One region of the Paenibacillus sp. Soil724D2 genome, then DNA from elsewhere that is predicted to be linked to it. Evidence: riboswitches for the same ligand, from Rfam matches in the RefSeq annotation. Region 1 holds a riboswitch; each other region holds the start of a gene.

Evidence for each region. A riboswitch is a leader RNA that binds a small molecule or an ion and turns the genes downstream of it on or off. The one in region 1 is predicted to bind cobalamin.
Region 2: linked by a shared signal. The riboswitch ahead of ASG85_RS24825 (ABC transporter substrate-binding protein) and the one ahead of cobJ (precorrin-3B C(17)-methyltransferase) in region 1 are both predicted to bind cobalamin.
Region 3: linked by a shared signal. The riboswitch ahead of ASG85_RS12920 ((2Fe-2S) ferredoxin domain-containing protein) and the one ahead of cobJ (precorrin-3B C(17)-methyltransferase) in region 1 are both predicted to bind cobalamin.

What each region holds. Positions count from the first base shown of each region.
Region 1 is NZ_LMRY01000058.1:109,829-114,027, forward strand. It holds gene ASG85_RS32985 (MBL fold metallo-hydrolase) at 1-62, shown strand, start outside; gene ASG85_RS32990 (SRPBCC family protein) at 71-547, shown strand; gene ASG85_RS32995 (hypothetical protein) at 626-1,051, shown strand; gene ASG85_RS33000 (guanylate kinase) at 1,118-1,696, opposite strand; gene ASG85_RS33005 (hypothetical protein) at 1,860-2,090, shown strand; cobalamin riboswitch at 2,133-2,334, shown strand; gene cobJ (precorrin-3B C(17)-methyltransferase) at 2,475-4,169, shown strand; gene ASG85_RS33015 (sirohydrochlorin chelatase) at 4,188-4,199, shown strand, end outside.
Region 2 is NZ_LMRY01000034.1:139,720-143,918, forward strand. It holds gene ASG85_RS24820 (FecCD family ABC transporter permease) at 1-683, opposite strand, end outside; gene ASG85_RS24825 (ABC transporter substrate-binding protein) at 685-1,698, opposite strand; cobalamin riboswitch at 1,850-2,003, opposite strand; gene ASG85_RS24830 (hypothetical protein) at 2,036-2,563, opposite strand; gene ASG85_RS24835 (aspartyl-phosphate phosphatase Spo0E family protein) at 2,625-2,891, opposite strand; gene ASG85_RS24840 (aminotransferase class I/II-fold pyridoxal phosphate-dependent enzyme) at 2,960-4,165, opposite strand; gene ASG85_RS24845 (Lrp/AsnC family transcriptional regulator) at 4,181-4,199, opposite strand, start outside.
Region 3 is NZ_LMRY01000011.1:91,179-95,377, forward strand. It holds gene asnB (asparagine synthase (glutamine-hydrolyzing)) at 1-656, opposite strand, end outside; gene ASG85_RS12915 (hypothetical protein) at 835-1,191, shown strand; gene ASG85_RS36945 (DUF4023 family protein) at 1,238-1,351, shown strand; gene ASG85_RS37810 (hypothetical protein) at 1,520-1,657, shown strand; cobalamin riboswitch at 1,787-1,990, shown strand; gene ASG85_RS12920 ((2Fe-2S) ferredoxin domain-containing protein) at 2,022-2,390, shown strand; gene ASG85_RS12925 (energy-coupling factor ABC transporter ATP-binding protein) at 2,899-3,735, opposite strand; gene cbiQ (cobalt ECF transporter T component CbiQ) at 3,732-4,199, opposite strand, start outside.

The DNA of each region.
Region 1 (4,199 bases):
AAATAGGTCAAACTGTTACCGTGAACGCCGCGGATTACCCGATAGAAGCTTGGTGGGAGTAGAGGAATCAATGCCAACTATACGACAGGAGTTACTTATTCATGCACCTATCGAGGTTTGTTTTGATTTGGCAAGGAGTATAGATATCCATGCGAAATCGACCTCCCATACGAAGGAACGAGCAATAGCAGGCAGGACTCAGGGATTGATTGAGCATGGAGAAACAGTGACTTGGGAAGCTTATCATTTAGGTATTAAGCAGCAGTTGACTGCCCAGATTACTGAGATGGAGAAGCCGAATTATTTTGTAGATGAAATGGTAAAAGGGGCATTCAAGCGATTTCATCATACACATGAATTTGTTACTGTAGATCAAGGTACATTGATGGTAGACACGTTCGATTACACATCGCCTTTTGGAGGATTGGGGAAGATTGTTGATCACTTGTTTCTAGCAAAGTATATGACTCAATTTCTTAAAATGCGCAATAACTATGTGAAGAAAATTGCTGAAGAGATAGCCCAGTCTACAAGGTCTGTTAGGTAAGAACTGGATAGTAAGACTCCCACATGTTATTATGGATAAGGCTGGTAGGTCGAAGTGATCAGGAGAGAAGAAGAATCTATGGTTGAACAAAAAAGTGAACGAAAATTCCATTTTCTGGGTGTGCTGCTTGGTATAGCGGTCGATAACTTAGGGACTTTGATATCGACTACGTTAATTGGCGGTATATATTTTGCTAATCGCCCGGTGGATGAGCAAGATGTAAGTGTTATATATTCGAATGTAGGCCTATTACTCTTGCTTTTGGTAGTTGGTTTGTTCTGGTCGTTTCTTGGCGGATACATCGCCGCTAAGGTTGCGAAGCGTGCCGAATACTTCAATGCAGCCATTATTGGCGTCATCGGCGCTGCAATCGGATTTGATTCTATGTTAACGAATCATAGCATTCCATTATGGTATGAGTTGATTGGTTTTGTCGTCATCGTACCGGTTTCACTGTTAGGTGGATTTGTGGCCTTGAAGAGGAAAAAAGCCCCATTAAAATGAATGTAGGATCGTAAAAAAGAGACTCGGTGATGTCGATCACCGGGTCTCTTGGCGTTATTAGCACATTTAACTAGTTGTAGTTGGCATGTGAGCGAGCATGGTTGCCTTTACTTTGTCGATCGTTTCTTGTAAATTCATATTCTCAAAAACATGCTCACAATCTTTGCGGTAGGAGACTTCCTCTATGTAGTGGTTCATGTAGTGGTCTATGACGTCCGTTGGCGTGTTTCGAGCAAGCATGCGTTCCATGATCGTTTGTTTGTTGACATAGATGAACAAGCGGATTGCTCTTTCTCCAAATGTATACTTGAAACGGTTAGCTGCATAACGATTCACAATGACATAGATAAGTCCGTCTTTGCGAAGCGCTTCATCGATGTCCGCTTTCTTAATCCCATAGAAATTCCCATCAATTTCAGCAGTTTGAAAAAATTCACCTGCAATGTCACAATCGATGAAAACTTTGCGTGAGATGAAATTATAATCTTTCCCGTTGACTTCTTTGGGTCTAGGTGTTCGAGTTGTGTAGGAGACGACAGATGAGAAACCAAGTTCTTTGGCAATGTGATGGGCAATTGTTTTACGACCGGAACCGCTTGTGCCAGTAAATACAAACACCAATCCATTCGTTTCATGACTGCTCATATCAATTCCTCCTTCATATAATGAAAGCGATATCTTGATAGATTCATTATAGTACGAAAATTCTGAAAATTAAAGAAATACTTTCTCGTTTGATAGGAATCAAAGGGTTAAAATACGCTATAATAGATAGCATCACGTCGTTTAAATGGAAAGGAATCTAACAATGCCTAAATATGCGAATTTGAGTGCGGAAGCAACGGAATTTTTACGTCAAAAAACCGGAAGCAGTCACTTAGAGTGTTATACCTATATTGACCCGGAGCGTGGAGAGGATAGTTTTTTTATCGTTAAAACGATCAACAAGGTCATTCAAGTTTCTTTTGCCGAAATGACCTATGATCCAAGCAGTTACCAGAGTTTGATGGAAGGACTCTACCGGGCCATCTATGAATAAATACGTGACAACCCTATCGATAGATGGTAGGATGATCGTAATTGCATATCAATGGAATTAGGTGCCATATATCCTTTCGGATTTATGGTTAAAAGGGAAGACCGGTGAAATACCGGCACGGACCCGCCACTGTAAAAATCGCCGTTATTACGGTAACTCCTTGCAACATGCCACTGGGTAACAACCTGGGAAGGTGCAAGGGGATGATTAAGTCAGGAGACCTGCCTAATTCAACAACACAATAACCCTACGAGGAATTAGGGAGTGTTAGAGAGCGGTTACTTCTGGTTTTATTAACTGTAGTAATTTACCAAGCATTTCTAACATGACTTATGTTAGGGATGCTTTTTTTGTTTGTGTAATTATGGGAAAGGGTGATACAAATTGTCAGGAAAACTGCTCATTATCGGCTTTGGGCCGGGGAGTTTTGAACATATTACGAAGCGTGCACGGGAAGCGATTCAGGAAAGTGAAGTTATCATCGGATATAACACCTATGTGGATCTTATCGCAGGTCTGTTAACTGAACAGCAAGTAGTTCGAACAGGTATGACAGAAGAAGTGAGTCGTGCGCAAGAGGCTGTGCGGCAAGCCAAGCAGGGTAAGAAAGTTGCCGTTATTTCCAGTGGAGACGCCGGCGTGTATGGGATGGCCGGTCTTGTCTATGAGGTATTGATGGAACAAGGCTGGACCCGTGAGGATGGCGTCCAAGTGGAAGTGATTCCTGGCATTTCAGCTGTTCATTCGGCTGGATCTCTGCTAGGTGCTCCAATTATGCATGATTCATGCACTATAAGCTTAAGTGATCATCTTACGCCCTGGGAGCTGATCGCGAAGCGGGTCGAGGCAGCGGGGATGGCGGATTTCGTTATTGCCCTCTATAATCCGCGAAGCGGTAGACGGACTAGACAAATCGTTGAGACTCAGCGCATACTCCTAAAGCATCGTTCTCCTTTAACACCTGTTGGGATTGTCAAAAGTGCTTATCGAGATCGCGAGCATGTTGTTGTGACGACGCTTGCCGATATGCTGAATCACGATATTGGTATGTTAACAACCATTATTATTGGTAATTCTGCAACTAAACTGTATGAAGGTCTCATGATTACACCACGCGGTTATCAGCGGAAATACACATTAGGGGCTGAAACACAGCCGCTTAAACCACATCAAAGGTTGAAATCCGAGGCGGAGCCGTGGGCTTTGGAACAATTGGATGAGCAGGATTGGGATGAATCCATGGAGGACTTCGATGAAGATGATGAACTCATGGATGATGAGGTTACTGAAAGTAAAGAACCGTCCCTGCTGAAATCATCGCCGAATTTGTCACCTAGCAACTCCTTACAACTTGCAATGGAAGCCTTGCAGCTAGTATCCAAAGGGACTGAAGTGGTGCCTTTTGAATTTGACAATAAGCTGACTGCGACCCAATCGATCTTTGAGTTTGCCGTAAGCCCAGGTATTGCGAATAAAAAGTTAACAGCAGCCCAACTGTGTGCTTTAGGCGAGATTGTTGGAGATCGTGGAGATATTGAGTACTCACCGCATCATCAATTGATTGTTCGTGTGCAAACCAATAACCCTAAGCAGATTACCTCCGAACTAAGTGTGCTTGGATTATTGTTATCTCCGATTGGTGATGTTGCCCAAATTAAAGCATGCGACTTTTGTAATTTGGAAAAAGGTGAATCTATTCCTTATGCGGAAGCCATTCATAATCGAATTGGTAATCTAGAGGTGCCAAAAGAGCTGAAAATTGGGTTCAATGGATGTGGTATGGCTTGTTATGGGGCGGTTCAGCAAGATATCGGCATTGTTTACCGCAAAGAGAAATTTGATCTATTTCTTGGCGGAAAAACAGTAGGTCGAAATGCACATGCGGCTCAGCCTGTTGCAGAAGGAATTGATCCTGAGGAGCTTGTTGGATTAGTTGGCAGAATCGTGGAACGTTACCAAAAAGAAGGACACCCGAACGAACGGTTTCATAAATATTTCAAGCGTGTTAAAGAAATTGAAGGTTACCGCCATCAAGAAATGGTAGGTTTCGTCATCGAGAATGCCATTTGCGGCGATTAGAATTAGGAGGAATAAAAGATGAATGCTGTT
Region 2 (4,199 bases), on a different contig from region 1:
AAATTTAACGACCTTGCATAGCTAAGCAGCACGACAAAACCGATAATTAAATAGGGTGCAATGATATATGTATATGACCAGCCTCGCATGGCCAAGCTGCCCATTAGCCAGAAAATAATTTCATTAATGACTTGATTGGAAATAGACACCATGAAGGATACGATTGCCCCTAGAAAAGCCTGCATGACCACGCCAGATAAAATAAGCGTCTCCATCTTCAGCTTCCCTTCGATCTGAGCAAGCTTAAGAACCAGAAATAAAGAAATAAGTCCCGTTACGAAGGCAACAATAGGGATCGACCATTGCCCAAACCACGCCACTTGCAGTCCAAAATAGATTAAAAACGCAGCTCCTACAGAAGCCCCCGAGGATACACCGAGTGCATAAGGATCCGCAAGCGGATTGCGCAGCACACCTTGAAAGGCTGCTCCTGCGATTGAGAGGGATGCCCCTACTAGAATCCCTAGTAAAACACGGGGAAATCGTACTTTATTGATGATTTGTTCCGACGATTGCGGCCAGTTGGCATGGATGTGATCTCCCAGCCAAGGGATATGCTTGGCGAGAATACTGGCGATTTGCAGTACAGGTAGATTAGCGGTACCCAGCGACAAGCTCGCCACAATAGAAAGAAGAAGGAGTATAACCCCTACTCCTCCCCATAGCATTAATTTTCTTTTCATTTTATTTCACCAGTTCAGGATAAATGCCTTTCGCCATTTCAAGCAATCCATCGGTCAGTCTTGGACCCGGACGGCTTAGCATGTTTTGGTCGAGGCCAACTACCTGCTTATTCTTCACGGCATCAATAGCATCCCAACCGCTTCGTGTGCGGATAATTTCATCTAGTGATTTCTTGCTCTTACTATCGACTACTCCATTGGCGAACAGAATCACACCAGGGTTTTGTTGAATGATTTTCTCTTCACTGATTTCATACCAGCCACTTTTGTCTCCCGCAACGTTAACACCGCCAGAAATCTTGATCAATTCATCCATAAACTCGCCACTGCCCACCGTCCATCCCGGGGCAAATTCAATGTATACCTTTTTCTTGTTCTCTTGTTTCACGTCTTTCACCGCATTAACAACCTTTTGACGGTCCGCTTTCATTTTATCGACAATTTTTTCCGCTTGTTCCTGATGATCGGTAATCAATCCGAAGGTTTGTATGTCAGCAATGGCATCATCTACCGTTTTGGGCTCCACTTTAAACACGTTGATATTTAAAGCACGCAGCTTTTCTACCGTATCAGGTTTCATCGAAACCCCCGTGAATACAACATTCGCGTTAGCTGCGATCACCGCTTCTTGGTTAGGTTTCGTTATGCTGCCTAATTTCGGTTTTGTTTTAGCCGCTTCTGGATAATCATCATAATCAGATACACCAACAATATTAGCCTCTAGCCCAATTGCAAAAAGAGCTTCAGTTTCCGCTGGGGACACGGATGCAATACGCTCAGGCGCTTTATCAAATATAAACTCCTTGCCCGTAGCATCCTTTATTTTCAATGGATAGACCGTCTTTTTGGCTGCTGTTGTTGGTGTCGTCGTTGCAGCAGGAGCTTTCGTCCCCTCTCCGCCAAGCTTAGACGGATTAGAGATCTCCGTTTCCTTTTTACCGCAAGCTGCGAGACTGATTGCTGTTACTAAAGCTACTGTAAGAATAAATGCTTTTTTTACTGAATTCCTTTTCATCTTGTAAACCCTCTCTCTAAACAATTTATGTCGATTGACCCTAACAAAAAAGCCCCTTTGTTCTCGAAGGAACAAAGGGGACGATAAATCGCGGTGATCAGCAACCCTGCGATTGCTTCCTGATTTAACGCGATCCTTTTCCTCGAAGGATGTCGTAAACGGCACCATGGGCAGGTATCCTGACTCTCCTGGCAACCTATGCCTGGATTACAGTGGCGGGACCGCGCCGGACTTCAACCGGCTTCCCTTTTAAGTGGCAACCTCTTCATAACGAGCTTACCAGCACCTATGGCTGCATATTTTACTATCAATCTATTTGTCGATTATAGACTTCTTGTTACTTTTGTGCAATTACTTTGAGCACTTGCTTCGACTCATTCAGCTTCGGAGCATTTTGAGGAATGAAAGCCACCAAGCCTTTCCCTTCAAAACCTTGCTCTTTCATCCATTTGTTTCCTGCAAGCGGAATACCATATAGATGCTTTTCAGCTGGCTTGCCCTCTTCAGCTATTTGAATAACGCCATCTGGATAATCTTCCGGTTTGATCGTATCATCCAAAGAAACAAAACCTGCTTGATTACTTAAAGATTTGAATTGATCTTCAGCAAGAATGAAGATGCCGTTGCCTCCTGCAGCCAGTTCCACAATCATTTTTTCCAACGAGAATATAGGCGATGTATTGACTTTGACTGTAGGAACCTCGCCCACCTTCGATTTCAAAGCACTCTCCAGCTTGTCCCCCGCTTCACTTGGAAAACCATTAGAACCCATAATAAATATAGATACATCCGGCTTCGGCCCGCCGCAACCCGTAAGCATTACCATAAGCCCCACCATCATAACCAACAGCCATTTCACTTTCATGTTGTGAGCGTACCTCCGTTTGTTATCTGAATCTATCGATAGTCGCGAGAAAAGTCGGTTTTCACCGACTTTTTTTCCCATTATGCATATATTCATTTATTTTTTGGTCTAGGATTGTGCTCAATTCAACAACGGAATCAGATGTCATTTCTTTCCCATCAAAAACCATCTGTTCTAACTTGCGTCGCAGAGAATGAATCTCTTCTTCTAATAAGGTAAGGGAGTTTTGCTTCTTCGCACGCTTGGTTAACCAACTTTGTCCGAAATCCTGTTCTCGAATTTGAAAATGTTTTTGATAGGTTGATAGTTGATATTCCATAAAAGCCATGCTCATCCCTCCTTACTACAAGAATACCAGTTTTCATCAATAATGAACATATTTATTTACGTTATTCATTACAATTTTCTCATAAAATTCCCAATTCTCTCTAATGCTTCATTTAGTTGAGAAACACTATAGGCATAGGAACAACGTAAGAAGCCTTCTCCGCCTAAACCAAACACATCTCCAGGCACAGCAGCAACCTTTGACTCAAATAATAGCCGCTGCGCAAACTCTTCTGACGTTAATCCTGTAGCAACAATACTTGGAAAAGCATAGAAAGCGCCTTGCGGCTCATGGCATTCGAGACCAATATCTCGGAACCCTTTAACGATCAAACGTCTGCGTTGATTATAGGACTCGATCATCCGATCTTTCTCTTCCATGCCATTCGTCAACGCCTCGTGAGCAGCAACTTGACCCATAACTGGTGCGCACATCACCGTATATTGATGAATTTTGGTCATCGCCGAAATCAGCTCCTGGTGACCGCAGGCATATCCCATACGCCAGCCTGTCATGGCAAAAGCTTTGGAGAACCCGCTAACCAAAATTGTCCGGTCTTTCATGCCAGGAATAGCCGCGAAGCTCACGTGCTTCTGACCATAAGTCAGCTCGGCATATATTTCATCGGAAATGACAATAAGATCGTTCTCTTCAATGACTTTGGCAATCGGAAGCCAATCCTCATAGGTCATAATTCCGCCTGTTGGATTACTAGGATAGCAGAGAATTAATATTTTGGAGCGTGGCGTAATCGCGTCGCGAAGTGCTTTCTCAGTCAGCTTGAACTGGTCCTTTGCGAAGGTCTCGATCCCAACAGCTACGCCGCCGCTTATGCTCGTAATTGGGGAATACGAAATATAACAAGGCTCAGGTATAAGAATCTCGTCGCCCGGCGTTATCAAAGCTCGGAGAGCTAAGTCAATCGCTTCACTGCCGCCAACCGTAACAAGGACTTCATTCGATGGCTCATATTTCACTTTAAAGGACGTATGAAGATAATCGGCAATCGCTTCACGAAGCTCAGGTATACCTGAGTTTGGCGTGTATTTCGTTCTACCGCGTTCCAAGGAATGCACAGCTGCTTCGCGGACATGCCAAGGCGTCGAGAAATCCGGTTCCCCTACACCAAGCGAAATAATATCTTCCTTGCTGTTACTCACCAAATCAAAAAACTTCCGAATACCTGAAGGCTTCATTTCACGTACGGCAGGAGCGAGGTAGTCCTGCATCGATTTTACCTTATTCTGCTGTATCGTTATCTCATCCTTGATCATGGCGTTCCCTCTTCTTTACGGCGAAACGAGCATT
Region 3 (4,199 bases), on a different contig from region 1:
GATAAGCCATTGCGGTCAAATACTGCGCATTGTCCTGGTTTAAGCTCTGACATGTTGCGATAAATGCCATGACCAGGTGTGCGAGCTGGACCTACTGCGAAAATTTCGGCCAAGCCTTCAGCACCAACCTCTGCTTGAAAGTCGGGGTGCGCGAGTATGGCTTTCGGCTCAGAGCCGAATAGAAGCACACTATTTTGATGAGAATAAAAAAGCGGCTTTACGCCAAGCCGATCTCTGACTAAATAAAGGGATTGTTCTTGATCATTCCAGGCCGCGAAAGCGAAAATGCCATTCAGTCGATCTACACAAGCTCTCCCCCACTCAATAAAGGCAACGAGCAGCACCTCTGTATCACAGGTCGTGCGGAAATGATGTCCACGAAGTTCGAGCTCCTTTTTGAGTTCAGGGGCGTTATAGAGTTCGCCATTATATACGATCGTATACGTGTAGTCTCCTTGTTTCCGTACCATGGGCTGAGCGCCGTTTTCCGGATCCATTACACTAAGACGTCGATGGCCGAGGGCACAATGCTGTGAAATCCATGTACCAGAAGCATCAGGTCCACGCAAATGGAGCGTTTCCGTCATATTTTCTAGAATGGACGGGTACCCGGTCAAGTCTTTCCGCCAATCTATCCAACCCGTTATTCCGCACATAGACGTTCCTTCCTTTCTTTATAAAGAGAGCATGATGATAAAAGGTATGCAAACGGAAGGTAGATAATGTCTGTCCAGAAGTGGATGGGCGCAGTCAACCGGACGGATTTTGTGTTTTGTTGACAGGCCTGATACAATAAACCCAATTCTTACTTACTAAAGGACAAAGGTGATGACAATGAAAAAGAAACACTCTAAAGCACAAATTGATTATCTGGCTTCAAGAGAACATTTTTTGCAAATCAGTAACCAAGCGGATAAACGAATTACGGAATTAAAAGAAGAAGGTAAAGAAGTAGGGCAAGCAGAAATGGAAGAAATTATTGAGCGTGTCGGCTTGCATCGTGCTTACAACGAACTTACCCAAGCGGAGAATGTTTTGATTAATTGGACACAAACAGCTATTAAAACAGAGCCGGAATTTATTCAAAACCGCACTAATTTTGAGGAATTGTACGAAAAAGTCAAAACAGATGCAGAAGCAAGAGGCGCGATTCTTAATCTTGCCATGCGTTTAAATTTAGAGCTTGTGTGACATTCTAAAGAGGTAGTGCCATTCTTTCTTCAGGAGGCGAATGCTCATGGATAGTCATTTCATTAGCAAGCTGCACGACAAGCAGAGGAAAGCCGCGAAGAATTTCAGGACCCAAGGTGACGGTCAGCCAGGCAGTAATTTGCCGCACAAGAAGCACTAAAGTCTAATGGCACCATCAAGAGCCTGTAGGGAGATTTCCTTACAGGCTTTTGCTTTTATTATCCATTTGCCTTCGTCCTTTATGGGTATTTTATACAGCATATTTGAGGTTGTATCTCACCATACTAATCAAGTGATCATTATTTCAACTCATAGGAGGATTCCCATCATGAGCAAAAAGAAAAGTAAAAGTATGGATCAGAGGATACAGAGCACAATCGATCATTCGAAGCAATCTTCTCGCATACAGTCCAATCTGGACTCAACAGAGCCTGGTCATCACCAACCGAATCGTCCTTCCGTTTAAACGAGTGAATTGAAATCGTAAATACAGCTTCGATGAAGTCCCTACCATTTGGTTGGGGCTTTTTCCTTGTACATAGATAGACTTATGAGGTATGATGATTGAGTTTAAAAGATTTGAATAAGCTCGAACAATTTCATATACGAAATAGGTGCTTACAATCCGCTTTCCAAGCGCAGAGTAAGCTTAAAAGGGAAGATCGGTTAGAAGCCGACGCGGTCCCGCCACTGTAACAGAGGAGTCAACGTCTCTATGCCACTGATCGACCGATTGGGAAGGCTGACGTTTGATGAAGATCCTGAAGCCAGGAGACCTGCCTATTTCAGCAGCACAGTTATATACCTACGGGAGATAGGGAGGTGTTCTTATGAGTACGTGGGATCTTTCAACAGTCCAACATCATGTACTTATCTGTAACGGGGGATCTTGCCTGAAAAATTCAGGAGACGAAACAACGCTAGCCATCCGAGATGAAATTTCGAAGCACGGAGCGGAGCATCTTATACATACCACTCGGACTAGATGTAATGGCCGCTGTCAGGATGCAGGTGTTGTTACGGTGTATCCGCAAGGGATTTGGTACAAGGAAATGACACCAGAGACTGGGAGAAGGCTTGTTCGAGAGCATTTACTAGAGGGTAAACCACTCCAAGAACATATGATTTATAGCTTTGAGGAACACTTTGTGCCAACCGGAAAAGGAAATAAGGGCATTAGTCGCGTTCAAAATAAATAACCGGATAATGAAAGTTTAAAGGGGCTTATCCCAAAAGGTTTATAACCTTTTGGGATATCTACCTTTTAGTTCGTATCCATAAGGACTTCCGCCAATAGGTGGAGGTCCTTTTTGGTCAGAATTAATATGTTTTAGGTAAGGGGAAAGCAAAGCCTACCCCTTACCTATTCGGGTGCTCCAGAATAAGCACATTTCCTTGCTTATTCAGCGCTGACGCGCAGGATAGCCTACCGGGAAGTTGATTTTCGACTTCTCAGACTCTGTCGGCTCGGCGAGCTCTCACAGAAAGCGCGTTTTTCGCGCTTATTCGTTCGGGTGCTCCAGGATAAGCGCGTTTTCCTCGCTTATTCAGTGCGGAGGCGCAGGACGGCCTACTGAGAAGTCGATTTTCGACTTCTCAGACTCTATCGGCTCGGCGAGCTGCATGCATGTATACAAAAAGAAGCTATCCCTCTAATCACAGTTGGGACAGCCTCTTCTTAACTCTATTTATATTCGTTAATGATAGTTATAAATAGACCTTTTGTAATAATGTCTTAAAATCACTCACATTCTTAGGTGCCGAGATTCCCTGACGACTAGCTTCGGGCAATGCTTCCCACAGATCTAGCAGCATGGGCCTATCAAGACCAAGACCAATAATAGCCTTGCTATCTTTGAATATATCATCTGGCGTGCCTTCCATGACGCACTGTCCTTGATCCATCACGAGAATCCAATCAGCCCATGAGTAGGCAAGGTTCATGTCATGGGTAGCCATGACTAACGTGATGCCGCGATTATGTATACGGTCAAGTTCCTCGACAAGCTGTTGTTCCGATATGCGATCCAGATAGGCCGTTGGTTCATCCAGAAGTAGCAGCTTAGGTTCAAGCACAAGCACACCGGCTAAGGCTACACGTTTCTTTTGGCCGAGGCTCAAGTGGTGAATAGGTGTGTTTGCTAAGTGCTCGAGCCCCATCGTTCTTAATATAGCTTCTGCTCGGCGGTTAATCTCAGGCTCAGGAATGGCAGCATTCCGCAGACCGTAGGTGACATCCTCATAAGGAGTATTCAGAATGAGCTGCTGTTCCGGATCTTGAAAGACAAGTCCAACGTCTTGACGTAATTGCTTGAGTTCTTTGCGGGTATAAGTTAAAGCTTCGTTCTTCCATACAACTTGGCCTGATGAAGGTGAATGAATGCCAATAGCTTGAAGAAATAATGTTGATTTGCCAGAACCGTTATGACCGCAAATAGCTGTTTTTTTTCCCTCGGGGATGCGGAGCTTTAATTTGTTTAAAGCCATGTTCTGAGAAGCGGGATAGCTAAAACTAACTTCTAAGGTTTCTAGAATCGTGCTCATCGGATACTCCTCCAATTCCAACGCAGCCAAATTTCGAGCAGCAGTAAGAGCGTGAGTCCTACATAACTTTCCAATTTATATCGAAAAGGTACAGGGTTAGCTCGGTAGGGGGCCATGTGAATGTCATCCGTAAAACCTCGGGAGACAAGGCCATTTGACAATGATTTATACCGCTGCATCGTTTTAATAAACATTTGAACAATAATAATGGCTGTATCCTTTAGTCTATTTTGGAAACCAGTCTGACCGCCTCTAGATTGCTGAGCCACATACATGTTATTGGCAATTTCAAATAGGATGAACAGAAACCGATACATAATAAGCATAATTTCCAGAACTAGCTTGGGAACACGAACTTTTTGTAAAACTTGCAGCATTTCGGAAAAAGGAGTGCTGAACATAATAAAGGACACGCAACTTAGACTTGCTATGATACGAACGAATAATTTGCCAATTAGCAAAAG